3 regions of the Pseudomonas sp. AC242 genome follow, and region 2 is predicted to be linked to each of the others. Evidence: riboswitches for the same ligand, from Rfam matches in the RefSeq annotation. Region 2 holds a riboswitch; each other region holds the start of a gene.

Region 1 (9,929 bases), 930 kb from region 2:
AATCGAGGCTGTAGCTCAGGCGCAGGTGCTGGTTCCAGGTGCCTTGCTGGCTGAAGATTTCGCCGGGGGCGATGACAATCCGCTCGGCCAGTAGGCGCTCGAACACCCGTTGCATGTTGATCGGCCGCACAGCCTTGAGCCAGAAGCTCGCACCACCTTGCGGGGGGAGCACCTGCCAGTGGCCGCTACCGTACTCTTCCAGCAAGGTCTGCAGCTGTTGCATGCGCTTGACCAACAGAGCGCGCAACATAGTCAGGTGCTGGTCAATGCGCCTGGAGTTGTAGAGTCTGGCAATCGCTTTCTGCCGCATCGGCGAGAGGCGAAATCCGCGCTGCATAAACAATCGATGAAACTGCGCTGCATGCTGGCGACACAGCACGTAGCCGTACGGCGCTTCGCCGCCAATAATCTTGTCGAATGTCGAGAACACCAGCAGCTTGTGCGGATCGGCAAAGTCCCGATAACGCGTAGCTGACTTGGAGAAACTCAACTCGCCCCACGTGTCGTTTTCGAACAGCCAGATTGCCCGCTCGGCCAGCCAGCGACAGATCTGCTGTTTATCCTGCGCGGGCATCAACTGGCCTTGAGGAATATTCACCGTGGAGGAGAGCACCGCCAAGCGTATCGGTTCGCGCGTGAGTAACGCCTTCAATGCAGGCAGGTTGAAGCGGCCGTCATCGCCGAAGGGCATTTCGACAACGCGGATATTGGCCGCCTGCAACTGGCGCAGAATCGCCCACGAGCAGGGCGATTCCACCAGCGCCACGCTGCCGCCGAGGTTCAAGGCACTGAGCGACAACTCCAGCACACTGCGCAGGTCCGCGCCGATATACACCTGCTCGGCCTGCCAGTGGTTGTGAGTGGAACGGGTGTAGCGTTCAGCCAGGGCCGCGCGCAATTCCGGCTCGCCGAGGGGCTGATAGAGCGGCGCGTGCGAGCGCGGGTATTGGCGGGTCAGTTCGCGCTCCATCGTCAACAATGGGCCTTGCAGCGACAGCAGCATCGCCGGCGCATCGCTGCTCAGTGCCAGCATTCCGGGCTGACGGGCGCTGGCGAAGACGTGATCCAGAAGATTGCCAGAGTTGGCCGTCACAGGTGCCGACGATATTGACCGGGTGAAATAGCCGAACCTGGCTTTGGCGTGGATTCTGCCTTCGTCCTCGAGCAGTGCGTAGGCGTATTTGGTCGTTGATACTGAAACGCCGAGGCGCAACGCCAGTTGTCGCAGTGACGGCAATTTTTGCTCACCCATGCCACTGGCGGCCTCGATCAATCCGACGAGGTAGTGGTAGACCGTTTGATAGGCGAACGCGGTGTCCTTGGGGGGCGTCAATGCTGTTCTCCTTGATTGTCAGCTTAGGGAGCAAACGGAAGACTGCGCTAAAGCAGTCAACTGTCCGTCTGCGCCGCCGCCCAGTGCTTCATCTCTTCAGCAATGAAGTGATTGACCAGGTCGCTGTATATTTTCTCAATGGCATCTGCATTCAAACCTTCGTTTTCGGCCCAGTCGCGACGGGTTGCCAACATCGCCTGAAAACGCTCCTGTGCCCGCACTGAGGCCGCCGAGGTCTTGAACTTCGAGGCAGCGAGTACGTACTGAAAGCGCTTGCCCAGCAGTTTGATCACCGCTTGATCGAGTCGGTCGATTTCACTTCGAATATCTTGCATGTCCGCACAGTCGGCGGGTTGTAACGTGTTGATGACGTCCATGTGCGTCTGTGCCTCTCGAATTGTTGTTGATCGTGCGGCGGGTTTTCAGGGGGTAAGCGCAGCGTTTTTTGTCACTTTGCCGGCGTTCTGAAAAAAACGCTCTGGGCGGCACGGTGCAAGGGCCGCAGATGACTGGCGATCCAGTAGCTCTTCACTGGCGAGGCGCCCGACGATCGCCGCCAGCGTCACTCCGGGATGCATCGCGCAAACGTAAATTCCGCCGACACCGGGCAGGTAACCGACAACGGGGATGCCGTCAGCGGGCATGGGCCGGAACCCGACGACGGCGGTTTGCGGCTCGATGGAAACCACTCCGTGAAGTTCATTTTGTATGGTTTCGGCGGTTCGCCAGGCAAGGTCTGTCGGCGAGTTGCCCGGCGCCTCGCCCAGATAATCTTCAGCGGCCAGCAACGTGCCGTCGGCACTTTGTCGAATTTCCATTTCGGGGCTGGAGATGATGCCTTTGACGAGGCCCGGTTGGGTCTTGTAGCGGATGAAAATGGCGGGGGAGGCGTCGATGGGCAGGGAGACGTTGAGCATCTGCGTTAACTGTTGGGTGCCGGTCCCCGCAGCAAGCACGACAAGGTCGGCATCGATCGCGCCCGTTGTGGTTTCAACGCCGGTGACATCGGCGTTGCAGGTTGTGAAACCGGTCACGCGGGTTTGCGTGAGCAATTGCGCGCCCAGCGCCCGGGCGCCGGCAATCAGGGCGTGGGTGGTTTGCACGGCGTCGAGTGCGCCTTCTTCCGCGCGATACAACGCGCAGGGTGGGGGATTTTTCAGGTTGGGCTCGCGGGCAAGCACCTCGGCAGACGATAACAATGTCGCCGACGCCGGATACTCTGCTGATTCGTTGTACGACAAAGCCCCGGTCCAGCGAATCTGCAAATCCGGCAGCTCGGTTTCGAGTCGTCGGTATGCTTCTATGGCCATACCGCGCAACTGCGCAATCGGATCAGCGCCGGCGTGCGAGGCATTGATCCAGGCGAAAGAGTTTGCCGTGACGCCGCTCGCGATCTCGTCAGCCTCGATCAGCGTGACGTGCGCTCCTTTGCCAGACAGGTGATACGCGAGGGAGGCGCCGACGATGCCCGCACCGACCACCACAATTCGCCCACGTGCTTTATGATCCATTTCAACATTCCCTGTTGTCGATCGGCTGATCCTGCAGCAGGGAGACGCGGCGAGCAACCAGAAAAAAGCCCGGCCAAAGCCGGGCTCGTCCGCTGGCAACGGCTTAAGCAGGCATATCTCCGGCGGGCATTTGGAATGTCAGTCCGTGACGGATGCTCAGTCGCTATGGATCAAGGGTCAGATTACGACGCCGAATGCTGACTGACGTGTTTTGGCCCCGCTAACGCCCAGGCAATCAACCCGAACAACGGCACAAACACGATCAGCACGATCCACACACCTTTATTGCTCGCTTTCCCCTCGCTCTTGCGCACCCGATTGATGGCCCAGAGTTCAATCAGCAGAAGAACTGCCGCCAGTACGATCCACACGGTTTCGATTTGCATTGGCTACCTCCTGATGGTCTGTTCGTTAGGTGGCGTGGGGGGCGGCGGGTTCATTTATTTTTCTTCAGTGCGTTGAGCTGCCGCGCCAGTTGCAAGGCTACGCGGCCGCTGTTGAAAGTCGGCAGCAGGTGGGTGAAAGGGATCTCGATGATCCGGTTTTCGCGCACCGCGCGCAGTTGCGACAACACCGGGTCGTGGGTCAACAGATAGCGTTTGCGACGGGCGGGTGACCATTCGGCGTCGGCCAGCAGAATCACGTCCGGGTCGCTGGCCAGCAGGGTTTCGCTGTTGACGGTGACTCGATAGAGGTTGATTTCGGCAAAGACATTGCGTGCCCCGGCAGCGGCCAATAACGGGGTGACAAACCCCCGCCGACCTTCGCTGTCGAGGCCTTTGACTTCGTTGTCGAGATAGAACACCGACAGCGATTTACCCGCACCGGCCAGGGCTCGGGCACTGGCGAGGTCGGCGTCCATGGCCTCACTCAATTGCCGCGCCTGTGGCTGTTTGTGCAGCAGCCTGCCCAAGGTCAGCAAGTCATTGCGCACATGCGCGAAGTAATCCAGCGAATGCCCGTTGCAGGCCGACTCCAATAGATAAGAACCGACGCCATTGCGCGCCAGACCCGAGCGTGAAGTCACACCGTCGCCGAATGCCGTGGCGAACCCGCCAATCACCAGATCAGGTTTCTGTGCGTAAAGCACTTCGCTGGCCGGGTATTGCCGCGCGATCACCGGCACACCGAAATACGCGGCTGGCCGCTGACCGGCATCGGTGTCATCCAGATACGCCACGCCAACCAGCGCTGGCCCGGCACCCAGCGCCAGGACGAGATCCGCCGCATGCTGATTGAGCGCGACGACGCGCGAAGGCGCAGCGGCGTTCCAGTCCTCGCCGCAATTACTGAAGCTGTCGGCGAGTGTCGGCATTGAACAGAGCAGGGCGCCAAGCGCTAACAGGATCGATTTCATCCCTGCGCCTTGACCAGCAAATCCGCGACCACTTCACCGCCCACCAGATGCCCCTCGACCAGCCGCTGCACCTCTTCATGGCTGTGCACGCCATACCAGCAACGTTCCGGGTACACCGTCACAATCGGCCCCAGATTGCACGGAAACTGGCAGTGCGTGCGCGTCAGCAAGACGCCGCCCGGCGTCTCGATGCGATCGTGCGCCAGCAAATGCCGGCGCAGGGTTTTCCATAACTGCAAGGCGCCGCGCTGGGTGCAGCGCGGGCCGGTGCAGAGGAACACATGGCGTGCGTGCTCGGGCACGTGCGACCAGTCCGGGTGCGTATCGACGCCGTCGACGGTTTTGATTTCACTCATCAGAAGCGGTACGTGTAGCGTACTTCGGAGGTGAACGGCCGGCCGAGGTTGTCGACGTTGCTCGAACGGCTGGTGACGTAGTCGCGGTCGAAGAGGTTTTCCACCAGCAGACTCACCCGGTGTTGGTGGGCGTTGTCGAGGTAGCGATAAGCGTCGGCGTCGACCACCGAATAATTGCCGTATTCGACTTGCTTCGAGCTTTTGATATCGCGGATGTAACGGATCGCACCGCCAACACCCCACAGGCGATTTTCCGATTCATAACCCACCCGCGAACGGGCGAAGAAGCTCGGGATGTCGTTGATGGTTACACCGGTGCGCGACTCGGTGAGGTTGCGGGTCATGTCCGCTTGCAGGCTCCACTGATCGTTGAGCGCCAGTTTCGCGTCCGCCTCGAAACCGCGCATCTGGATCGTGCCTTCACCGTTGACCCACTGAATGTCATCGACGGTGATCAGGTCGTCGATCTTGCGTTTGAACAGGGTCACGCTGGCGCTGACTTCGCGATCCAGCAGCAGGCCCTTGTAGTCGACACCCAGCTCCGTATTGCGGCTTTTTTCCGGTTTCAGGTTGCGGTTGCCGATCTCGTCGCCCGGCTCGTTGACGAACAGTTGCTCGGCGTTCGGCAGTTTGTAGGCGCTGCCGTATTGACCGCGCACCGACCAGTTGTCGTTGAGGTCATACAGCGAAGTGAGCATGCCGACCGTGGCGCTGTCGCCACCGCTCATGGCCTCGTGACGCACGCCGATGCTCGGATGCCAGTCGGGCAGGGCGTCGATCTGCGGGCGCAGTTGCGTGTAGAACGCATGGGCTTCGGCCTTGTCGTTGTCGATGATCAGCACGTCGTCCTGGCCCTTGAACCACTGGTTGTCGCTGCCGAACACCAGCACATGGCCGCCGGGCAATTCTGCTTTGCCTTCGGCCTGCACGCCCCAATCGGTGAAGCCCCAATAGTCGTTGTGGTTGATGACTTTTGTGCCGCCGCCGGCGACGTTGTTGACCCGGGTGTAGCGCGTGTCCCAGTCGTTGATATGGCCTTTGACGAAGTAGCTCAGACGCTCATTGACGGTCTGCTCGAAGGTCGCCGTGGCGATCTGCTGCACGCGGTCGTTGGTGGTCTTGTGATTGTCGACCGGACGGGCGAAGTCGAGGTTGGCGTCGGCGTATTGGTAGAACAGTTCCAGCCGCGCATCCTCGCCAAACGACTGAATCGCCTTACCGCCGAAGGTGGTGACTTCGTAGGCACGGTTCTTCCCAGAATCGTTTTTCATGTCGCGGTTGCGATACGGCTGATAGCCGTCGGAGACGTTGTGACTGACGTACGCCAGCAAACCCAGGTCGCCGAATCCGTTAGTGAAGATATTCTCGACCCGCGCATCCTCGGTGGTACCGCCAAAGCTGTCCACGCCCAGATTCACTTCGCCGGCGGCTTTGCGCGACTGCGGGCTGCGGGTGACGATGTTGATCACGCCGGATACGGCTTGGGTGCCGAACAACAGGCTCTGGCCCCCTTTGAGTACTTCGATGCGTTCGATGGCGTTGGCCGGCAGGGTGTCGAGATAGAGGCCGCCGTACAGGCGATTGTTCAGGCGCACGCCGTCGAGCAGGATCAGCGTATCGTCGTTGCGCCCGCCCAGCAGCGAATAGGTGCCGTAGTCGAACGGGCCATTTTTCGGCGCGACGTACAGGCCGGGAATGAACATCTGCATGACGCGACTGACATCGGCACTGGGGCCGGCGCGCTCGATCTGTTCGCGGCTGACGATCTCGACCTTGCTGCCGAACTTCGCCATGTCGGCGACCGTGGTCGACTCCACCGACGGTGCGGAAACGATTTGCTGATTGAGTTCCAGTGGTGTGTCGTCGGCCAGTAGCAGCGGGCTGAACAGGCAACCAAGAAACAGGGTTGGAGCAGAAGTGTAGAAAGGTCGAATCATTGTCTTCTCGAAAAGGATCTTCGCAGAAGAGCATGCAAGAGAAGGCATCGCGCACAGCCAATACCGGCCCATGCCCGCCCACCGCAGGATTTTGCCAAACAGCAATTCAGGCCGGTCTCCGGGCTCGCGCGTATCGAGGCTTTCACCTTCCCATGGCCGTCTAACCACAGTGGTGTATCGAAAGCATCACGCGCATACCGTTGCGGGGGCAGCACCGGACTTGTTCGAAAAGAACGTACCGGTTTCCCGTTTCACCCCATGCACGGCGGCATGGGACACCTGAAACTGGGCGGCATCTGAACATTCGAATGACCGTTCGTCAACTTGCCGATACAGGTACTCGACCCGCGAATTACCAACTTTGGAAATAACTACTAAGGTCTATAGCGGTAATCACAACGCAATATCGCGCGGCGTCGACAGGCGTGAGGGATTCGCCACGTACGCTGAACAGGGAGGTTCTCATGCACGGTGCCAGCGGCCATCCTCACGGTGGGCACGCCCCGCATTTCATTCGCAGCGCTTTACTGGTCGCCATGGCCAACACCCTGATGCTCGCAGACGCTCAAGCTGCGTGCGGGCCTTTGGCGGCGGGTGCCTACAACGTCTCGCAAACCTGTTTGCCGGCGGCCGGCGTCGATGCGTCGATCAGCACGCAGTCGGGCACTACCATTACCACTACGGCGGGTTCCTCGTTGAACAGTCGTGGCAACAATGCCAACACCACGCTGACACTCACTGGCACTACGGTAAACAGCACACCCCCAACGGCCGCCAACGCAGTGTTTGCCAATGTCATCGGCACCACCGGCAACGCCAGCCTCAGCGTCAATGGCGGGACCAACACGGTGAATGTCGGCGGCAGTGGCCTGGACGCGCTGGCGATCACCAATGCCAGCGCTGGCTCGTCGACGTTTTCGGTGAGTGCCGGCACCACGCTGAACATCCTCAATACCGTGGTCGGCAATGAACACGATGGCATCGACATCAACGCCAGCGGCGGCGGGGCGATCAACCTGAATCATCAGGGCAATGGCCAGATCACGTTGCTCGGCGGCAACGGCGTCTGGACCAAAGCCACGGGCAGTGGCGAGACCAACGTCAACGTCGGCAGTGGCGTGAGTATTCTGGTCAACAACGATGATGCACTCTCGGCCGGTCTTCCGATCATTGACGACACTTTGCCGACTGCCGGCATTGGTAACCACGCCGGCGTGCATACCCGCGCAGTCAATGGCAACACCACACTGATCAACGCGGCGAATGTGCAAAGCATCGGCATGAACGCCTTTGGCTTGTTCACCGAGGGCGGCACAGGCAATACCCGCCTGACCAACAGCGGCAACCTGAGTACCAGCGGCCTCAACGGTTTCGGCATTCGTTCGTTTTCCAGCGTTGGCAGCATCGCCATCGTCAACGACGGCGCCATCACCACCACGGGTGGCGGCGCCCACGGTATCTATGCCAATGACAATGTCGGCGGCAGCGGTTCGATCAGCATCGAGAACAATGCTGCCATCAACGTCGGCAGCACGGCCAATACCGCCGGTTCGCGGGCGATCTACGTGATCAAGCGCGGTACCGGTGATGTCGCGATCACGGGTAGCGGCAATATCAAAGTCCTCGGCGACATCAACACCACCCGGGCCTACGCGATCATTGTCAGCGCCGAAAACAACAATGTGCTGATTGATTACTCGGGCGATCTGTTCGCCAGCGGGTTTGGCGCGGGCGGTATACGGGTCGATTCGACCGGCGGCAATGTTCAGGTCAACTACCGTGGCGATCGCATCGAAACCCTGCACAGCAACGCCAACGGCATCTATGCCTCGACGCAGTCGCCGACGGGCACGGTCAACGTCAATTCCGGCGGCACGATCATCACCCACTCGAACGCTGGCTCGGGCGACGGCACGGGCATTGGTGCTTTTGGTATCCAGGCGCTGACGCTGGGCGGCGACGTGGGTGTCGTGTTCAACGGCCCGCTGATCGACGTCAACGGTCAGGGCGCGGCGATTCTGGCCGGCAATGCCTTCAACTCAGGCAGTGGGCTGGGCACATTGAGTGTCAGTAACAGCGGGGAGTTGATCGCGCGGGGCAATCAACAACGCGGTATCCGAACGTTGTCGGTCACTGGCGCGCAAAGTGTGGTCAACAGCGGCGCGATCCAGACCTTCGGTGCCAGCGACAGTCAGGGCATTCTCGCCCAGGCCTCGGGCGCCGCGAATTTGACCGTCAGCAACAGCGGCGCGATCACTACTCGAGGCGTTGGCTCGTCGGCCATAGACGCCTTGACCGAGGGCGGCAGCGTCAATGTCAGTAACAGCGCCACGCTTCAGGGTGGTCGGGCCGATAGCAGCGGCATTGCCCTTGGCGGTGCGAGCCAGACGTTGACCAACTCAGGTGCGATCACTGCGCTTAGCGATGTCGCCGTACGCGCCGATGCGACCACACCGGGCACGACGTTTGCGCTCAACAATACCGGGCAGATAACCGGCGCTGTGAATGCCGTCAGCGCGGCCAGCACGGTGGCCAACAGCGGCACCTGGACACTGCGCAATTTCACCGCCAGTAGTGCCAGCGGCAGTCGCGATACCTGGGGCGTTGCCGTCAGTGATCTCGGCTCATCGGGCGCCAACAGCATCGACAACAGCGGTGTGATTCGTCTGGCGGCGCAACCGGCGACGGGCATCGTCAGCTTCAACGCCAGCGGCGCCTATCTGCCCTTGGGGCAAACGGCCAATACGCCGACGCTGGGCGGTGCTGTACAGGGCCAGTTGCTCGGTGTAAACCGATTCACCCATAGCGGCACGCTCGACCTTGCCGCCGGCAGCAACACGGTCGGCAATGTGTTGCTGATCAGCGGGGCCAACACCGTCGGCACCGATGGCGGCGGGGTGTTTGTGTCCAATGGCGGCCGGCTGCTGCTTAACACCACGTTGAATGGTGGTGGCGCGAACAGCCTCTCGGACATGCTGGTTGTGGATTCGACAACCACCGCCAGCGGCGGCGCCACCGGCGTGATCGTGAGCAATGTCGGCGGCCAGGGCGATCTGACTCAGGGCAATGGTATTGCGGTGGTCGAACTGCTCAACAAGACCGAAGCCGCGAGCGACGCCAATGCCTTTCAACTGGCCCGGCGTGTTGTCGCCGGTCCGTACGAATATCGCCTGCAGCAAGGTGCCCAGGACGGTAGCGGCAAGGACACTTGGTATCTGCGCTCGGACGCGGTACCGCCGGACGGTCCTCCAGGCCCCGATCCTGATCCCGATCCCGATCCCGATCCCGATCCCGATCCCGATCCGACGCCCGATCCTTCCCCGGTACCCAATTACCGTCCGGAAGTGTCGCTGTACGGTGCCGTGCCCGCGCTGGCCCTGGTTTACGGCCGGACAATGGTCGACACCCTTCACGAGCGGGTCGGCGAGGAACGCC
Region 2 (9,929 bases):
CACCCTGTTCGCCATGGCCCGTGGCGTCAGCGACAGTTGCTGCGGCGGGGCGCACGCCCAGGAAATGACCAAGTGGTTCGACACCAACTACCATTACCTGGTCCCGGAATTCAGCGCGGATCAACAGTTCCAGTTGGGTTGGGATCAGTTGTTTGAAGAAGTCGAAGAAGCCCGTGCGCTGGGCCACAACGTCAAACCGGTGATCATTGGCCCGTTGACGTATCTGTGGCTGGGCAAGGCCAAGGGCGCCGAATTCGACAAGCTGGAATTGCTTGATCGCTTGCTGCCGTTGTATGGGCAGATCTTCGCGCGCCTCGCTGCTCAGGGTGTCGAGTGGGTACAAATCGACGAACCGATTCTGGTACTCGACCTACCGCAGGAATGGAAGAACGCGTTCGAGCGTGCCTACAACCAGATTCAGCGTGATCCGCTGAAAAAACTGCTCGCCACGTACTTCGGTGGCTTGGAAGAAAACCTCGGTCTGGCGGCGAACCTGCCGGTCGATGGTTTGCACATCGATCTGGTGCGCGCACCGGAGCAGTATCCGACCATTCTCGATCGTCTGCCGGCCTACAAAGTGTTGTCCCTGGGCGTGGTCAACGGGCGTAACGTCTGGCGTTGCGATCTGGAAAACGCCTTGGCGACGTTGCGCCATGCCCATGAGCGTTTGGGTGATCGCTTGTGGGTGGCGCCGTCCTGCTCGCTGCTGCACAGCCCGGTGGATCTGGGCCGCGAAGACAAGCTTGATGCCGAGTTGAAAAGCTGGTTGGCCTTCGCTGTGCAGAAGTGCGAAGAAGTGGCGATTCTGGCGCATGCCGTCAATGAACCCGAAGCGCCGAAAGTGCTGCGCGCACTGACCGAAAGCCGTTCGGTGCAGGCTGCGCGTGCCGCTTCGCCGCGCATTCACAAACCGGCTGTTCAGGCCCGTGTCACCGCGATTACGGCCAAGGACAGCCAGCGTCAGTCGCTGTTTCCCCAGCGCATCGCCAAGCAGCGTGCCGGTCTGGATCTGCCGCTGTTCCCGACCACGACGATCGGTTCGTTTCCGCAAACCGCGTCGATCCGCCTCGCTCGCCAGTCGTTCAAACAAGGCAAGCTGACCGAAGCCGAATACACCGAAGCCATGCACAGCGAAATTCGCCATGCGGTGGAAATCCAGGAACGTCTGGGCCTCGATGTGCTGGTACACGGTGAAGCCGAGCGCAACGACATGGTCGAGTACTTCGCCGAGCAACTCGACGGCTACGTATTCACCCGGTTTGGCTGGGTGCAGAGTTACGGTTCGCGTTGCGTCAAACCGGCAGTGATCTTCGGCGACCTCAGCCGCCCGAAAGCCATGACCGTGGAGTGGATCCGTTATGCGCAGGGCCTGACTGACAAGGTCATGAAAGGCATGCTGACCGGGCCGGTGACCATGCTGATGTGGTCGTTCCCGCGTGAAGACGTCAGCCGTGAAGTGCAGGCGCGGCAACTGGCGCTGGCGATTCGTGATGAAGTGGTGGATCTGGAAGCCGCCGGCATCAAGATCGTGCAGATCGACGAAGCGGCGTTCCGTGAAGGTCTGCCGTTGCGTCAGGCGCAGTGGCAGCATTATCTGGACTGGGCGACAGAAGTGTTCCGCCTGTGCGCCTCCGGTGTGCGCGACGAAACGCAGATCCACACGCACATGTGCTACAGCGAGTTCAACGATGTGATCGAGTCCATCGCGGCGATGGATGCCGACGTGATCACCATCGAAACCTCACGTTCCGACATGGAATTGCTGGAGGCCTTCGAAGCGTTCGCTTACCCGAACGACATCGGCCCGGGCGTCTACGACATCCACTCGCCACGCATTCCGGATGCTTCGGAAATGGCTAATCTGCTGCGCAAGGCTGCCAAGCGTATTCCGGCCGAGCGGCTATGGGTCAACCCGGACTGCGGCCTGAAAACCCGTGGCTGGCCGGAGACGGAAGCGGCGCTGGTGCATATGGTTACCGCCGCCCGGCAATTGCGTAAAGAGCTGGCCTGACACCTTAACCACCTGAATAAACACAACCCCTTGTAGGAGTGAGCCTGCTCGCGATAGCGGTGTGTCAGTCAAATCATCGGTGACTGACACACCGCTATCGCGAGCAGGCTCACTCCTACAGGGGTTGTGTATGTATTTTCAGAAACGGGAATTCTCATGGCATCGCTGAAAAGCTGTTGCTACTGTGCCCAGCCGCATCCTAGGTATTTGCCGCTACATGAGTGATCAACCCGTTATCCAAACCGTGTCCGACGCAGACATTCCCGAGGTGCTGGATTTTGTTCTAAGCGCCCGCGCCGAGCTTTTTCCCAAGCTCAGCGCGACCGGCATGCCCGACGATCTGGCGCGTTTTGCCGAGGCTTATCTGCGTGGGGCAGGGCGCTTTCTGATCGCTCGTCACGAAGGGCAGATTGTCGCCTCAATCGGCTATCTCCCTTACGACCGACGCTTCCCGCACTTGCTCTATCCGGACCTTAAAGTGGTGGAAATCGTCCGTCTGTTTGTCCTGCCATCACAGCGCCGCTCAGGCCTGGCCGGTGCGCTGTATCGATCACTCAAAGACCTGGCACTCGCCGACGGAGTTGAAGTGATCTACCTGCATACTCATCCATTTCTGCCGGGCGCCATCGCGTTCTGGCAGCGCCAAGGCTTCGAGATTATCGATGTCGACGCTGACCCGGTCTGGCAAACAACCCACATGCACAATCTCATGAGTGAAACCGGAGAATCTGCGCCCCATCGAACGGGTCCGTCAGGTAATGCGCCCTGACCCCGAACGTCTCCTGTAACCGCTGCGGTGTCAGCACTTCCAGCGGCGCGCCCAACGCCACCAGCCGCCCGCGCTCCAGCACCGCCAGACGATCACACTTCAACGCCTGATTAAGATCATGCAGCGCGATCAACGTGGTCACCGGCAACGCCTGCACCACGTTGAGAATGGTCAGTTGATGCTGAATGTCGAGGTGGTTGGCCGGCTCGTCCAGCAACAGAATCTGCGGTCGCTGCGCCAGGGCGCGAGCGATATGCACTCGCTGCCGCTCACCACCCGACAGGCTGCGCCAGAGACGCGTGCGCAGGTGCGTCGCGTCAACGTCGGTGAGCGCCTGCTCGACGATGGCATCGTCCGCCGCCGACCACGGTTGCAGCGCCGACAACCACGGCGTGCGGCCCAACGCCACGGCATCGAACACGCGAATGCCGTCGTCGGTGTCGGCCTGTTGTTCGACCACCGCCAGCTTCTGCGCAATGCTGCGCCGGGCCATTTTGCCCAAGCGCTGACCTTCAAGCAGCACCTCGCCAGCGCTCGGTTCACGCAGCCCTGCCAGCAACTTCAACAGGGTGGATTTGCCCGAGCCATTTGGCCCGACGATACCCAAGGTTTCGCCGCGCCGGACGTCAAGGCTGACACCGTTGAGCAACTCGGCGCCGCGTACCTTGAAGCTCAGACCAGAACAACTCAGAACACTGTTCATCGCGCGGACCTGCGGCCAACCAGAATCAAGGCGAACACCGGCGCACCGACCAGCGCGGTAATCACCCCGACCGGAATCACCTGACCCTTGATCAGCGTGCGCGACAGCACATCAGCAGCAATCAAAAACACCGCACCGCCCAAGGCACTGGCCGGCAGCAATCGCGCATGACCCATACCGAGCAACAGCCGCGCGGCGTGGGGAATCACCAGCCCGACAAAGCCGATTGAACCGACAATCGACACCATCACCGCCGTCACCAGCGCCGCACAACCAATCAGCAAAATCTGCACCCGTCGCACCGGAATGCCGAGGGATGCCGCCGAATCCGCGCCAAAGGTAAACGCATCCAGCGCCCGCCGATGCCACAGACACACAACCAGTCCCAGCACGGCAACCGGCACTGCCAGCCATACCGATGGCCAGCGCACGCCACCGAGATTGCCCAGCAGCCAGAACATGATGCCGCGCGCCTGTTCGGAGCTGGCCGAACGAGTAATCAGAAACGCCGTCAGGGCATTGAATAACTGCGAACCGGCGATCCCGGCAAGAATGATCTGCCCGGTGCCGCTGGCCGAACCGCTGACTCGCGCCAGCAGAATCACCAGCACGAACGCCGTGACGGCGCCGGCGAAGGCACCGACTGACAATGAGATCATCCCCGCGCCAACGCCAAGCAGCGCGACCATCACCGCCCCGGTCGAGGCGCCGGCAGAAATCCCCAGCAAGTAGGGATCGGCCAACGGATTACGCAGCAGCGACTGCAAAATCACCCCGCACGTCGCCAGACCCGCACCGCACGCGGCCGCGACCAGTGCGCGGGTCAGGCGGTAGTTCCAGACGATGCCTTCATCGATCGGGTCGAGCGCGTAACCGGCGTTCCACAACTTGTTCGCCAGCACTTGCACGACCACACCCGGTTCAATCGAGGTTTCACCGATGGCCACGCCCGCAACCACTGCAATCAACAGCGTCGCCAGGGCCAGCAACGTACGGATCAGGCTGGCACTCATCGCGACAGGTCATAGCCGTTGATGGCCGTGGCCAGTTGCTCGATGCCGTCGAACATGCGCAGGCTTGCCTGCATGGCCATGGCGTCGAGAATGATGATGCGGTTGTGTTTCACCGCGTCCATGTTGCGCGTCACCGGGTCGCTGCGCAGGAAGGCGAGTTTCTTTTCATAGTCGTCAGCGGGGAAGCGCCGACGGTCCATGCGCGCGATGACGAGGAAGGTCGGATTGGCTTTGGCGATGGTTTCCCAGCCGACCGTTGGCCACTCCTCATCGGACTCCACCACGTTACGCACGCCGAGGGTGCTGAGCATGAAATCGGGAACGCCTTTGTGCCCGGCCACAAATGGCTCGATGTCCATTTGTGCACTGGAGAACCACACCAGCGCGCTGGCGTCCTTCAGTTGTTTACCTTGGGCGGTGGCAATCGACTTGGCGAGGCTGGCCTTGAGTTCGTCGTTGAGCCGCTGGCCACGCTCCTGCACATCAAAGATTTGCGCCAGTTGGCTCACGCTTTTGTAAATCGTCTCGATGCGAAACGGCGCCAGTCGCGTGCCATCGGCGCCGACGAGGTTGTCCTTGGCTTCGCAATCGGAGGGCAGCAGGTAGGTCGGAATCTTCAATTCATGAAATTGCTCACGGGTGCCGACCGCGCCTTGCGGGCCGACCATCCATTCCAGCTCCACGGCGACCAGTTCCGGGCTCTTGCCGATCACCGACTCGAAACTCGGTTCGTTGTCGGCCAGGCGTTCGATCTTGTCGTCCTGCGGCTTGTACTTGGCCAGCACATTGTTGAACCACAGTGAGGTGCCGACGACTTTATCGCCCAGGCCCATGGCGTAGAGCATTTCCGTGCCGGCCTGGCCGATGGTCACCGTGCGCGTCGGGGCGTGCTGGAAGGTCAGGGTGCTGCCGCAGTTTTCGACCGTCAGCGGATAGACCGTCGGTGCCGCTTGCGCCAAGGCGCCAAGGCTCAGGCCGGTGATGAGGGTGGCGATGCGGGGCAGCAGCATGGGGCAGTCTCCTGGGGAACCGTACGGGGAGCGGGAGAGTACGGATCGGAAACACACCATCGAACGCGGTCAGGGAAACTGCGCAAGGCCGGTCATCAAAAGCAGAAGTACACGGCACGATGTCCTTCCCGGACACCCCGCCGGTTAGTAATCACTGTGCCGGCAGGTCTCCTGACTGATGCGTCATCGCCTGGCTCCGGCCTTCCCGGGATTCACCCAGTGGCAGTCGTGGAGCAGGCTCGGCACCTACAGTTGCGGGGGCAGTTCCGGTCAATGCTGTGCAAGCACCCCGGATTCCCTATTAGTCCCGTTCGGGAACCAGCGGCGGCATGGTAGTCGATCAAGCCGCTGAAGGGGAGACGAATCTGTTGCGGCGAGGATTAGTGCTGGCTCATCAAACCGTGCAAGACGCCTAAACGCAGGCCCGGTTCGGAGGGCAGCATTTGCGCGATGCCGAACACCTTGAACGCCGCCAGCATCAGCACCAGACCGCCGGGCAAAATGCTCTGGCGGTGTGGTTGCAGGCCGGCGAGCTTGAGCTGTTGCACGTTGTTCACCTTCAACAGCAGCAGCGACAGGCGCAGCAGTCCGCCGTAGGTGATGCCGTCCTGGCCGAAGTCGTTGAGGCGATTGGCCTTGAGCACTTTGGCCAGCATGCGTGCGGTGCCGGAAGAGCCGATGGTCTGCTGCCAGCCTTGCGCGCGATAGCGCTTGGCGACGTGTTCAAACTGCAGGATGGCGAAGCGTTCGGCCTCCTGTAGCGCGCCGGCGGACACATCACCGCCGCGAAAGAATCGCGTGCTCAAGGTGCCGCTGCCGATGGCGATGCTTTCGGTTAACAAGGGTTGTGAGCCCTGGCCGAGGATCAGCTCGGTGGAGCCTCCGCCGATGTCGACCACCAGGCGCAGGTCGTCGGCGCTGGGCAAGGCGTGAGTTACGCCGGCGTAGACCAGCCGCGCCTCTTCATGGCCGCAAATGACGTCGATGGGAAAGCCCAGATGCCGCTCGGCACTGGCCAGAAACAGCTGCGCGTTATCCGCTTCACGCACCGCACTGGTCGCCACCGCACGCACCCGGCCGGCCTCGAAACCGCGCAGTTTCTTGCCGAACCGCGCCAATGCCTGCCAGCCGCGATCCAGTGCCAGTGCATCCAGCGCACCGCCATCAAAGCCTTCGGCAAGCCGCACCGGTTCACGCAGGGTTTTCACTTCCTGAATCTGCAGGCCCTTTCGACTGCGCACCGACTGGCCGATCATCAGGCGAAAGGCGTTCGAACCCAGGTCGATGGCGGCAAACAGCGAGGCGTCGTCTTTCATGGGAATCCTTGCAGAGCATCCGTCGCGAGGCTCAAGACGGTTTGCGAGGATTCTGCCGTGATCTTGATGACATCCTGATGACGGGGCAGGGTCGGTTGAATGAATTTGCGGCTGTCATGACACTGTCATTATCCGGCGTCTATGCTGAGGCCAATACATCGCGTGTTCTTAAAGTTTTTGCTGCCGAATTTGGCAGCTTTTTTTTGCCCGCGATTTGGCAATGCCGCGAACTGATCGTTCCCACGCTCCGCGTGGTAATGCCTCTAGGGACGCTCCGCGTCCAGTGACGCGGAGCGTCACGGGCTGCATTCCCACGCAGGAGCGTGGGAACGATCAGCGTGTGTGTTTGCAATTTTGGTGGATGCTTGGCTAATATACGATCCATATACATATCGTATCGGATTCATATATGGGCATCGTAAAGATTTCAGAGGACATGCACGAGAACCTGCGTATCTCCAGCAACGCCCTCAGCCGCTCGATCAACGCGCAGGCCGAGCACTGGATGCGCATCGGCATGCTCGCCGAACTGCACCCCAACCTCGACCACAGCGCCATTTGCCGCTTGCTGATCCGCGCCGAACAGAACGGCGGGCTGGATCTGCAACAACTGACTCAGGAAGCCGTCAGCGCATGAGAAACCAGATCAAGATCAACACCCCGGCCGACATCGCTCAATCGCGCGCTGCCGGCAAACTCGCCGCCGAAGTACTGGCGATGCTGGTGCCGCACGTCAAGGCGGGCGTCACCACTGATCAACTCGACAAACTGTGCAACGACTACATCGTCAACGTGCAGAAAGCCGTGCCGGCCAATGTCGGTTATCACGGTTTTCCGAAAACCGTCTGCGCGTCGGTCAACGATGTGGTCTGCCACGGCATCCCGTCGGGCACACCGCTGAAGGATGGCGATATCGTCAATCTCGACATCGCGGTGATCAAGGATGGCTGGTTCGGTGATACCAGCCGCATGTACGTGGTCGGCGAGGCAACACCTGAAGCGCAGCATCTGATCAAGACTACCTATGACGCCATGTGCGCGGGTATTCGCGTAGTTAAACCGGGCGCAACGTTGGGCGACATCGGCCACGCGATCCAGAGCCTGGCGGAGAAGGAAGGCTTCAGCGTGGTGCGCGAGTATTGCGGACACGGGATCGGCAAGGTCTACCACGATGAGCCGCAGATTCTGCATTACGGCTTTCCCGATCAGGGCATGAAGTTGAAGGCGGGGATGATTTTTACCGTTGAACCGATGCTCAATGCCGGCAAACGTCATGTGAAGAACATGCCGGATGGCTGGACGGTGCTGACCAAGGATGGGTCGTTGTCGGCGCAGTGGGAGCATATGGTTGCGGTGACGGAAACCGGGTTTGAAATTCTTACGGCGTGGCCGGATGAGATTGAAGGCTACCGCGCCATTACCTGAGACCGTGTTGACTGGTTCCCTCACCCTAGCCCTCTCCCAGAGGGAGAGGGGACTGACCGGGTTGTTTTGGCGTTATACATCGACTTGAAAGTCCTGAGTCGAACTCAGGTCCTGAAAAGCCCCCGATCTGCTCCCTTTCCCCCTCGCCCCCCTTGGGGGAGAGGGCTGGGGTGAGGGGGTAGATCCCACAGACAACACGCTATCAGTGAGCGCCGGCAGCCTTGTTCAGGTCGCTTTCAGTCCATTCGGTATACACGCAAGCATCAGCCGTAGCCCAGCGCACCTGCACTGGATCCCCGGCCTTGAGCGGCATGCCGGCGGCGGACAAAGCCTTCACCGTCATCGAAGTCCCGCCCGAAGTAACCACGCTGCAAGTCTGGCTCTCACCCAGAAACAGCACTTCCACAACCTTCGCTGAGACCTCGTTCCAACCCGACGGCAACGGTTCGCTGATCGCCTGCGCGACGCTCAACGCCAGTGCCTTTTCCGGCCGCACCATCAGCAACACATCCTGATCGGTGTGCAACCCAGCGGTCAGGCGAATCGACAACGACTGCCCCTCAAAACTCGCCGCTGCATTGCCCTGCGCCTTGAGCTTGAGGAAGTTCGAATTGCCCAGAAACGACGCCACAAACGCATTCGGCGGATTCTGATAAAGGTCATACCCGCTGCCCAAACCAACAATCTTGCCGTGACTGAAAATCGCGATGCGCTGAGACAAACGCATGGCTTCTTCCTGGTCGTGGGTCACGTAAACAATAGTGATGCCCAAGCGCCGATGCAGTTGGCGCAATTCATCCTGCAAATCCTCGCGCAGCTTTTTATCCAGCGCACCGAGCGGTTCGTCCATCAACAGAATGCGCGGCTCGTAAACCAGCGCCCGGGCAATGGCGACACGTTGCTGCTGGCCGCCAGACAGTTGCGAAGGGCGGCGATGGGCGAACTGCTCAAGCTGCACCAGTTTCAACATTGCATCGACACGCTTGTCGCGTTCAGCCGCCGCCAGTTTGCGAATTGCTAGAGGAAACGCAATGTTGTCGCGCACCGACAGATGCGGGAACAGCGAATAGCGCTGAAACACCATGCCGATATCACGCTTGTGCGGAGGCACATTCACCAGCGACTGACCGTTGACGAGGATCTCGCCACTGCTCGGCGTTTCAAACCCGGCGAGCATCGACAGCGTCGTACTCTTGCCCGAGCCGCTGGAGCCGAGGAAGGTCAGGAACTCGCCGTCCTTGATATCCAGCGAGATGTTGTCCACGGCAGCAAAGTCGCCGTAATGCTTGTTCAGGTTGCGCAGGCTGACGAGAGGTTTGTCGTTCTGCTGGGAAGCGTCTTTGATCACGGCACTCATGTCGTACTCCTGGCGCTCAGGCGCTGATTTCGTTGCGCCGGCGCAGCGCGGCGGCGATGACCATGACCAAAACAGACAAGCCGATCAGCAGCGTCGAAGCGACGGCGATCACTGGCGTCAGGTCCTGGCGCAAAGTGGTCCACATTTTCACGGGAAGGGTTTGCAAGGTCGGGCTGGCCATCATCACGCTGAGTACCACTTCGTCCCACGAAACGAGGAAGGCGAAGAGGGCGCCGGCGACCATGCCCGGGCGAATCGCCGGGAACGTCACCTTGAACACCGCTTGCAGGCGTGAGGCACCGCAGATCACCGCGGCGTCTTCAAT
Region 3 (9,929 bases), 180 kb from region 2:
TGTCGTAGGAGCGTTTGCAGATTTCTTTTTTGCGCGCTTCGGTGTCGGCCTGGCCGGCTTCGTCGAACGCCATCACCACCACCGCCGCGCCGTAGCGCTTGCACAGTTTGGCGTGGTGGATGAACTGCTCGACGCCTTCTTTCATGCTGATCGAGTTGACGATGCCCTTGCCCTGAATGCACTTGAGGCCGGCTTCGATGACTTCCCATTTCGACGAGTCGATCATGATCGGCACGCGGGAGATGTCCGGTTCACCGGCGATCAGATTGAGGAAGGTCACCATGGCCTTCTTCGAATCGAGCATGCCTTCGTCCATGTTGATGTCGATCACCTGCGCGCCGGCCTCGACCTGCTGCAGGGCGACTTCCAGCGCTTCGGTGTAATTGTCTTCACGGATCAGGCGGGCGAATTTGGCAGAACCGGTGATGTTGGTGCGCTCGCCAACGTTGACGAACAGCGAACTGCGATCAATGGTGAACGGTTCCAGACCCGACAGGCGGCAAGCCTTGGGAATGTCCGGAATCTGCCGCGGCGCATAACCGGCGACGGCTTTGGCAATGGCTTCAATGTGCCCCGGCGTGGTGCCGCAGCAGCCGCCGACGATGTTGAGGAAGCCGCTCTGGGCGAATTCTTCGATGACTTTGGCGGTTTCCGACGGCAGTTCGTCGTACTCGCCGAATTCGTTCGGCAGGCCGGCGTTCGGGTGCGCGGACACATGAGTGCTGGCCTTGTTCGATAGCTCTTCCAGGTACGGACGCAGTTCACTGGCGCCGAGCGCGCAGTTCAGACCTACAGAAATCGGCTTGGCGTGCGCCACCGAGTTCCAGAACGCTTCGGTGGTCTGGCCCGAGAGGGTACGGCCGGAGGCGTCGGTGATGGTCCCGGAAATCATGATCGGCAGTTCGATGTGCAGCTCTTCGAACACACCTTGCACGGCGAAGATCGCCGCTTTGGCGTTGAGGGTGTCGAAAATGGTTTCGATCAGGATCAGGTCGGCGCCGCCCTCGATCAGACCTTTGGTGGCTTCGGTGTAGTTTTCCACCAGCTCATCGAAGGTGACGTTGCGATAGCCGGGGTTGTTGACGTCCGGCGACAGCGAACAGGTGCGACTCGTAGGACCGAGCACGCCAGCGACGAAACGTGGCTTGGCCGGGTTCTCGGCGGTCTTGGCGTCGGCAATCTTGCGCGCCAGACGTGCGCCTTCTACGTTTAATTCGTAGGCCAGTTCTTCCATGCCGTAGTCGGCCATGGAAATGCGCGTGGCGTTGAAAGTGTTGGTTTCGAGGATGTCGGCACCGGCATCCAGGTAGGCTTTCTCGATGCCGCCGATCACGTCCGGACGGGTGATCACCAGCAGGTCGTTGTTGCCCTTGACGTCACTCGGCCAATCCGCGAAGCGTTTGCCGCGATAATCCTGCTCTTCGAGCTTGTAGCTCTGGATCATCGTGCCCATGCCGCCGTCGAGTATCAGGATGCGCTCTTTGAGAGCTTGCTTGAGAGCTTGAAGGCGGACGCTGCGATCGGACATTTGGACTACTCGGAAAGACCATTACGAAGGAGCGGGATCATAGCAAACCTGTGCGGTTTTAGAGCATGCGTGGCTTTTGCATGAATATCGCTCATGTTGGTACGAGCGTCATAATGTAGAATCGCGGCGTTTTTTTAACAATCGGGATCAGCAGCATGTCTTACCGCGTCATTGGTTTAATGTTGCTGTTTCTCAGCTGGGGCGCCGTGGCGCAAGAGCCAGCGACTGCACCGGCCATTTCTCCTTCGATTTCTTACGTCCGCGACATCCAGCCAATCTTCACCGAGAAGTGCGTAGCCTGCCATGCGTGCTACGACTCCGCTTGCCAGTTGAATCTGGGCAGTGGCGAAGGAGCGGCCCGTGGTGCGAGCAAAATGCCGGTCTATGACGGCGAGCGCACTGTCGCGGCGCCGACCACCCGGCTGTATTACGACGCCTTCGGCAAACGCGCCTGGCAGCAGAAAGATTTCTATTCGGTGCTCGACGCCCAAGGCAGCCAGGCTGCACTGATGGCGCGCATGCTCGAACTCGGGCACAAGACGCCGCTGACACCGAACGCCAAACTCCCGGAAGAGATCGTGCTGGGCCTGAACCGCCAGAATATGTGCGCGCTGCCCGCCGAGTTTGAAGGTTACGCCGGCGCTCACCCGAAAGAAGGCATGCCGCTGGCGGTGACCGGGTTGACCGATCAGCAATATCAGACGTTGCAGCGTTGGCTGGCATCCGGAGCGCCGATTGACGAACAAGGCCTGGCACCGAGTGCGAAAGAGGCGCTGCAAATCGTCCAGTGGGAGAACCTGCTCAACATGCCGGGGGCACGGCAAAGTCTGGTCGGCCGCTGGTTGTACGAGCACTGGTACCTCGCGCACATTTATTTCAAGGACGGCGAGCCGGGGCATTACTTCCAGTGGGTGCGTTCGCGCACGCCGAGCGGTCAGCCGATCGACCTGATCGCCACCCGTCGTCCCAACGACGATCCGGGTACTCAGGTGTATTACCGCTTGTGGCCGGTGCAGGGCGTGATTGTGCATAAAACCCACATCACCTATCCGCTGAGCGCGGCGAAGATGGCGCGGGTGAAAAGCCTGTTCTACAGCGGCAACTGGCAGGTCAATGCCTTGCCCGGTTACGGCCCGCAGAGCCGTGCCAATCCATTCGCGACGTTCGAAGCGATTCCGGCCCAGGCGCGATATCAATTTATGCTCGATAACGCCGAATACTTCGTCCGCACCTTTATTCGCGGGCCGGTGTGCCGGGGCCAGATCGCCACCGACGTAATCCGCGACAACTTCTGGGCGCTGTTCCAGGCGCCGGAACACGACCTCTATATCACCGACCCGAACTATCGCGGCCAGGCCACGCCGTTGTTGGCCATGCCCGGGCAGAACGACGATGTCGGCAGCGTTTTGAGCTTGTGGCACAACTACCGCAACAAACGTAATGAGTACGAAGCGCTGCGCCGCGACAGCTACGCCGATCTGCCCGCGCCGAGCTGGTCGACCCTGTGGGCCGGCAACGACAACGCGTTGCTGAGCATTTTCCGTCACTTCGACAGCGCTTCAGTGACCAAAGGCCTGATTGGCGAGGTGCCGCAGACAATGTGGCTGTTCGACTATCCCTTGCTCGAGCGCACCTATTACCAGTTGGCAGTCAACTTCGACGTGTTCGGCAACGTTTCGCATCAGGCGCAAACCCGTCTGTATTTCGACCTGATCCGTAATGGCGCCGAGCAGAACTTCCTGCGCCTGATGCCCGCCGATTCCCGCGAGGATTACCTCGACGATTGGTACCAGAGCAGCGGCCAGTTCAAGATGTGGCTCGATTATGAGGCGATCGATGACGACAAGCCGACGGCGCTGAAGCTCGATGAAAAGGATCCGAAATACGACTTCGCCATGCAATTGCTGGCGCGTTACGGCGACCTCAACGCGCGGCCCGATCCGATCAACCGTTGCGACGGCGCTTACTGCTCACGGCCGAATATTGACCCGGCGCTGCAAAATGCCGAACAGGCGCTGAGTCGCCTGACGTCGCGCCCGGCGGCCGGCTTGAAGGTGATCGACCAGTTGCCGGAAGCGACCATGCTGCGCATAGAAACGGCCAACGGCAAGCGCGAGGTCTACAGCCTGCTGCGCAACCGTGCGCACAGCAACGTGGCGTTCCTGCTTGGTGAGTCGCTGCGCTATCAGCCTGGGCTGGACACGATCACGATTTATCCGGGCGTGCTCAGCAGTTATCCGAACTTCATGTTCAACATTCCTGCCGACCAAGTGGCGGAATTTGTCGATGCCATGGAAAACGCCAAAGATGCCAACCGCTTCGAGAAAATCGTCGAACGTTGGGGAATTCGGCGCAGTCATCCGAAATTCTGGTTCTATTTCCACGATTTGAGTCAATACATCCACGAAACCGATCCGGTGGAAGAGGGTGTGCTGGACATGAACCGCTACGAGAATCTTTGATCGATTCAGATTGGCTTGCTGTCCCAACTTCAAGCAACACCGCAAAACCCTGTAGGAGCTGTCGAGTGAAACGAGGCTGCGATCTTTTGATCTTTCAAAATCAAGATCGAAAGATCGCCGCGTGCTGCAGCTCCTACAGGGATTGAGGTGAATTTGAGGGTGTGATCGGGAGCAGGTGATGTTGATTTCAGTGCAAGCCCTGCGTGCGCTGGCCGCGTGGACGGTGGTCTGCCATCACTTCATGCAGATTTTCTTCGACTTCAAGGCACACGGACCGATCGGGCAACTGTTCATCGATAAAGGAGCGGTGGGGGTCGATATTTTCTTTGTCATCAGCGGCCTGGTGATTTTCCTCTCGACCGAAAACAAACCCCTACCGCCCGCGCGGTTTCTCTTGTACCGGCTGTTTCGCATCGTCCCGGCGTATTGGCTGTACACGCTGCTGATGGCGCTGCTGGTGGTGTTTGCCCAGCCCATATTGCCGGATCAAACGGTGGACTGGGGCCATCTGCTGTTGTCGTTGCTGTTCATTCCTACCGAGAACCCCGGCGGTTACGGCATCTACCCGACGCTCAATGTCGGCTGGACGTTGAATTACGAAATCCTTTTCTACGTGCTGTTTGCCTGGGCGCTGTTGTTTCGCTTGCAGGTGCGTCTGTTGGTGGTCGCGGCGCTGTTGTTCGCCGTGTGTCAGACCTGGACCGGGTTTGGCTGGATCAGCGAGTTCTATCGTTCGGACATCGTCTATGAATTCCTGCTGGGGATTGGCATCGGCATGCTTTATCGCCGGGGCTGGATCGGTGCGGGACTGTGGCTGCCGCTAGTGGCAATCGTGGCGGTATTGCTGACGATCTATCAGTTGCCGCCGGCGCCGAGGCTGCTGAACTGGGGTGTGCCGAGTGCCGTGCTGGTAATGGCATGTATCTCACTTGAGCGTTATGTCGAGCGCAGCCGGGTACTCAAACTGCTCGGCGATTGCTCGTATTCGGTGTACCTGATGCACGTTCTGGTGCTGTCGGCAGGCGGTTTTCTGGCCCGGCGCTACGGCGTCAACCCGTATTTGATGTTTGTCGTCTGCGCGCTGGCCATCGGTGTCGGCTCCTGGCTGAGCTACGAGTGGGTGGAAAAACGCAGCTATCGCTGGCTCAAGGCGCAAATCGACGAAGAGCCTGACGAGAATCTTTCCCGACAAAAATACTAGGACTTTGTCCGGCGCAACGATTGGCGTAAACTGCGCCCAAGCCTGCGAGGAGTTTCCATGACCGCTATTACCATTACCGACGCCGCCCACGATTACCTGGCTGATCTGCTCTCCAAGCAGAACACCCCGGGCATCGGCATCCGCGTCTTCATCACCCAGCCTGGCACCCAGTACGCCGAAACCTGCATTGCCTACTGCAAGCCGGGCGAAGAAAAACCTGAAGACACCGCGCTGGGGCTGAAAAGCTTCACCGCGTATATCGATCACTTCAGCGAAGCGTTTCTCGATGACGCCGTAGTCGACTACGCCACCGACCGCATGGGCGGTCAACTGACCATCAAGGCGCCAAACGCCAAAGTACCGATGGTCAACGCTGACAGCCCGGTCAACGAGCGCATCAACTATTACCTGCAAACCGAAATCAACCCGGGGCTGGCCAGCCACGGCGGTCAGGTCAGCCTGATCGATGTGGTTGAAGACGGCATCGCCGTTCTGCAGTTCGGTGGCGGTTGCCAGGGCTGCGGCCAGGCGGACGTGACCTTGAAGGAAGGCATCGAGCGCACCTTGCTCGAGCGCATCCCGGAGCTCAAGGGCGTTCGCGACGTGACCGACCACACGCAGAAAGAAAACGCCTACTACTAAGGTGTTCGCTGCGGACATGAAAAACGGCGCCCCGTGAGCGCCGTTTTTTTATGGGTGACATTCAGGAATGCATTCGCGAGCAGGCTTTATGGGCGATAGAGGTGAGCATGCCCGGCGCGATACAACGATGACTCGCTAAAAACCTCACTGCCCAACACGCGTCCCACCAGAATCAACGCCGTACGCCGAAACCCTTTGGCCTCAACCTTCCCGGCAATATCCGCCAGCGTCCCCACCACCCAATCCTGATCCGGCCACGTCGCCCGGTGGATCACCGCAATCGGGCAGTCTGCGCCGTAATGAGGCAACAGCTCCGCCAGAATCTTCTCCAGATGGTTGACCCCCAGATGAATCGCCATGGTTGCGCCGTGCTGCGCCAGGCTGCCCAATTCCTCACCGGCCGGCATGGCGGTTTTATCGGCGTAGCGGGTCAGAATCACGCTCTGCGACACGTCCGGCAGTGTCAGTTCCGCGCCAAGCAACGCCGCACACGCAGCGGTCGCGGTCACCCCGGGAATGATCTCAAACGGAATATCCAGCTCACGCAGATAACGAATCTGCTCACCAATCGCGCCATACAGACTCGGATCGCCGGAATGCACCCGCGCCACATCCTGGCCGTTGGCATGCGCGGTTTTGATCAGTTCGATGATCTGTTCGAGGTGCAGCTCAGCGCTGTTGACCACCGTCTCGGCTTGATGGCCGTCGAGCACCGCTGCCGGCACCAACGAACCTGCATAGATAATCACCGGGCAACTGCGGATCAGCCGCTGGCCTTTGACGGTGATCAATTCCGGGTCGCCGGGGCCGGCGCCGATGAAGTAGACAGTCATCGTTAAATCCTTGGAAAAGAGGTGCAACAACGCTTCAGATGAAGATTGCTCATGATCAATGGCGGGGATTATCGGGATTTTACGCCGCGCCGGCCAATGCCAACGTGGCCTGGGCGTATTTCTGCCGGGAAATCAGCAGTTTTGCCGGTGCCTGAATCAACTGTTCGGCGAGGGCCAGTGCCGCACTTTCGGCGACGCCGTAGCAACCGGTGCGTTCGAAGGCGATTTGCGAATGGTGACTGAGTCGTTGCTGATAAGTGGCCAATTCCTCGCTGCTGAAGTACAGCAAGGGCAGGGCCAGTTGCGCGGCAAGTTCTTGCAGCCCTGGCTCGTCGCGCTTCAAGTCGATGCTGGCCAACGCCTTGACCGCTTGCAGCTCGATTCGGTGTGCCTGTAAGGCTTGGTCAAGCAATGCGCGCAGCGTGCTGGCCGGGCAGCCGCGCTGGCAGCCCAGGCCGATCACGAAGGTCGGCACTGCGCTGTCATCGGTCATACGTGGTATTGACCATCGCTTTTGCGGCGGAACAACCAGGCGCTGATCAGACCCAGGGCCAGCCAGAACACTACGTTGGTTAGCTGCGAAGCGATTTTGAACTGGGCTTCCAGTGCTTCCGGCGCGAGCATCGAATGCACTTGCGGCTGCGGCGCGCCGATCACGTGCGGCACGGCGAGGATGGCCACACCAAGGATCTTCATCAGCCAGTGACGGCTGAACACGATCAGCGACAGGCCGACAGCGGTCGAAGCGGCCGTGCCGATCCACCACATTTGTCGTGAGGCCAGATCAGCGGCAGCGGTGCCCGGCAACTCAGGCGGCAGGCCCAGGGTTGGCGCGAGGACGAATGTTGCGTAACCGGCCAGACCCCAGAGCAGGCCTTGCGAGGTTTTGGTCGGCGCGCGCAGGGTGTAGAGGCCCGCGAGCATCAGGGCGAAACCGACAGCCACCACCAGATTGCCGCCTGTGGTCGATACCACGCGCTGCCAGCCGTCTTCCGGCTCCCAGGCTTCTGCATCGTGGGTGTGGCCGGCCATGGTGCCTTCGGCGTGTTCATGAACAGCCACCGGCTCGGCTTTCTCGTAGGTTTCAGCCTGAATAATCAGCGGTGAAACCCAGAAGCTTTGCAGCAGAGTGAGGAGCAGGGCGGCCAGCAGGCCGGTGAAACCTGCGGTTTGCGCAATACGCTTGATCATGTCGGCAGGTCTCAGTGGCACGGGAACGCGGCGCTGTGACGGGTATCGTGAGCGGCGTTGTGCACCGCCTCGATGTGCGAGAAACCGGCGAAGTAGACCAGGCTGGCGCCGAGGATCGACGCGAAGATCGCAGCGCTCAGGCGTTGGCTCAGGGTGGTGGTGCTGACAATTTTGTCCGTGTTGCTGCCGGTGCTGCTGATGATCGACATGGCGCTTCCCTCTGGAGTGTCAGTGGGTGAATCGAGCGCATGAAAACCCCTGCGGGTCGGGCTCGCAGAGGTTCGAACAGCGCCCGCCCACCGCGGGTTTGTTATGTTCAGCGACGCACAAAATGCGGGCTGTGTGTTGCGGGCCGGTCTCCGGGCTCACGAGGGGTTGGCGTCAGGCCGACCTGCAAGCGTCACCTTCCCATGCCTTGCTGACACAGTGGTTTTGACGCTTCGCTCGCTTACCGTTGCGGGGGCAGCACCGGACTGACATGGGCTTGAGTAAAGCACATGATTCACCGGTTTCCCGTTTCACCCTGTGAAGGGCACCCGTAACAAGTTGTGTAGGAGAGCATGGGGGTGGGGTTTTGGTCAATTTTTTGGGGTGGATCCGTTGCTGCGGGTGTTGCTGATTAGGGTTCCGCCCTTACGGCGGGTCACTTTTTCCAGACGCCCGGAGTGCCGGCCCAGAAAAAAGTAACCAAAAAGGCTTGCTCCTACGTGCGGCCCGCTCGCTGGGGCTCGGGGTCCCTTCGCTCCGGGATCGATCCGGGCGCAGCGTCTCCGGTTTGCTTCGCTGCACCTACTCCCGCTGTGTTTGGCTGCGCCAAACGGTCGCTGCGCTCCCACGCCCGGATCAATCCCTCCACTCAGCCTTCCGACGTCGCCGGTGGATCAAGATCAAGATCAAAAGCAGGCGAGCTGACACTCGGCCTATTGAGTGGTGAGGAGCACAGCGTGGTCGGCTTTGGATTTGTGGTGGATTCGCCCCTCATCGGAACGCCGCCCGCCCAGCCCTCTCCCTAAGGAGAGGGAGCCGATTTGTGGGCTTTTCAAAATCTGAGTTCAACGCGGTATCGCACGTCGGCGTACCTCCCCCAAACGCCTCGATCAGTCCAATCTCCCGAGGTAGAGGAAGCCGATTTATGTGCTTTTCAAAGCTTGAGTTCAACGCGATATCTCACGTCGGCGTAACCCTACCAAACCACTCGGTCAGTCCCCTCTCCCTTTGGGAGAGGGCTAGGGTGAGGGGCTCTTGATCTGGCTTTGGCTTTGGCTTTGGCTTTGGCTTTGGCTTTGGCTTTGGCTTTTGATCTTTTGCCCCTTCGGCAGGCCGAGCGAAGGTGTTCATCCGGGGGTTAGGCGCGCAGCGCCGTTCGACGAAGTCGAACACATCGAGAGGAGGTGCAGCGAAGCAAACCGTAGGCGATGCCCCCGGATGGACACCGTAGCGAGGGAACACTGAGCCTCAGCGAAGTGCCGTACGCCGGGGCAAAGCCTTTTGGTTCCTTTTTGGCGTTTGAAAAAGGGACTCGCTGTAAGAGCGAAACCGCCAGCGGCAGCACCCGCAGCAACGGATATGCCCCCAAAACCAAATCTCAACGCCCATTGACCCACCCTTAGACGATGCGTAGCCTTGCGCCTTCGAGGTTCTTCGGCCCACGCCGAAGCTAAGAAGGGAACGCGGTCAATGCCGCGGCTGCCCCCGCAACTGTGAACGGTGATGTTCGCTGCCACGCCACTGCCAGCTCAACTGATGAGCCCGCGGGAAGGCGCAGCAAACGCCAGGCCCAGCGCCTGAACGCCGTCAGCCAGGAGACCTGCCTCGTCACAGATTCTCAATTCAACCGGGCGGGGTGATCCGGTGGCGAACTCTCCGGGCACGCACGCGCGTTGCCGGTTCTCGTCCCGTATGCCCGCCGCTTGCCAAAGGGCATACCGATGAAAACACTGGCCAAACTCCCCGTCACCATCGTCACCGGCTTCCTCGGTTCGGGCAAAACCACGCTGCTGCGGCACATGCTCGACAACGCTCAGGGCCGTCGTATCGCGGTGATCGTCAACGAGTTTGGCGAGTTGGGCATT

Evidence for each region. A riboswitch is a leader RNA that binds a small molecule or an ion and turns the genes downstream of it on or off. The one in region 2 is predicted to bind cobalamin.
Region 1: it holds a riboswitch for cobalamin, as region 2 does, so the genes downstream of both, ACZZ0A_RS12850 (TonB-dependent receptor plug domain-containing protein) here and ACZZ0A_RS08890 (ABC transporter substrate-binding protein) in region 2, are expected to answer to the same signal.
Region 3: it holds a riboswitch for cobalamin, as region 2 does, so the genes downstream of both, ACZZ0A_RS09645 (CbtB domain-containing protein) here and ACZZ0A_RS08890 (ABC transporter substrate-binding protein) in region 2, are expected to answer to the same signal.

The regions. Positions count from the first base shown of each region.
Region 1 covers NZ_OZ409873.1:2,856,119-2,866,047, reverse strand. The annotation lists gene ACZZ0A_RS12880 (aminotransferase-like domain-containing protein) at 1-1,333, opposite strand, end outside; gene ACZZ0A_RS12875 (isochorismate lyase) at 1,390-1,710, opposite strand; gene ACZZ0A_RS12870 (NAD(P)/FAD-dependent oxidoreductase) at 1,756-2,844, opposite strand; gene ACZZ0A_RS12865 (PLD nuclease N-terminal domain-containing protein) at 3,027-3,230, opposite strand; gene ACZZ0A_RS12860 (ABC transporter substrate-binding protein) at 3,281-4,201, opposite strand; gene ACZZ0A_RS12855 ((2Fe-2S) ferredoxin domain-containing protein) at 4,198-4,557, opposite strand; gene ACZZ0A_RS12850 (TonB-dependent receptor plug domain-containing protein) at 4,557-6,494, opposite strand; cobalamin riboswitch at 6,587-6,792, opposite strand; gene ACZZ0A_RS12845 (autotransporter outer membrane beta-barrel domain-containing protein) at 6,959-9,929, shown strand, end outside.
Region 2 covers NZ_OZ409873.1:1,922,891-1,932,819, forward strand. The annotation lists gene metE (5-methyltetrahydropteroyltriglutamate--homocysteine S-methyltransferase) at 1-2,011, shown strand, start outside; gene ACZZ0A_RS08875 (GNAT family N-acetyltransferase) at 2,229-2,780, shown strand; gene ACZZ0A_RS08880 (ABC transporter ATP-binding protein) at 2,719-3,483, opposite strand; gene ACZZ0A_RS08885 (FecCD family ABC transporter permease) at 3,480-4,484, opposite strand; gene ACZZ0A_RS08890 (ABC transporter substrate-binding protein) at 4,493-5,506, opposite strand; cobalamin riboswitch at 5,651-5,844, opposite strand; gene ACZZ0A_RS08895 (Ppx/GppA family phosphatase) at 5,887-6,822, opposite strand; gene ACZZ0A_RS08900 (hypothetical protein) at 6,831-7,109, shown strand; gene ACZZ0A_RS08905 (ParD-like family protein) at 7,232-7,459, shown strand; gene map (type I methionyl aminopeptidase) at 7,456-8,247, shown strand; gene ACZZ0A_RS08915 (ABC transporter ATP-binding protein) at 8,450-9,604, opposite strand; gene ACZZ0A_RS08920 (ABC transporter permease) at 9,621-9,929, opposite strand, start outside.
Region 3 covers NZ_OZ409873.1:2,104,468-2,114,396, forward strand. The annotation lists gene metH (methionine synthase) at 1-1,528, opposite strand, end outside; gene ACZZ0A_RS09615 (fatty acid cis/trans isomerase) at 1,684-3,990, shown strand; gene ACZZ0A_RS09620 (acyltransferase family protein) at 4,169-5,191, shown strand; gene nfuA (Fe-S biogenesis protein NfuA) at 5,249-5,833, shown strand; gene cobM (precorrin-4 C(11)-methyltransferase) at 5,920-6,666, opposite strand; gene ACZZ0A_RS09635 (cobalamin biosynthesis protein) at 6,746-7,159, opposite strand; gene ACZZ0A_RS09640 (CbtA family protein) at 7,156-7,857, opposite strand; gene ACZZ0A_RS09645 (CbtB domain-containing protein) at 7,869-8,066, opposite strand; cobalamin riboswitch at 8,191-8,412, opposite strand; cobalamin riboswitch at 9,475-9,686, shown strand; gene cobW (cobalamin biosynthesis protein CobW) at 9,786-9,929, shown strand, end outside.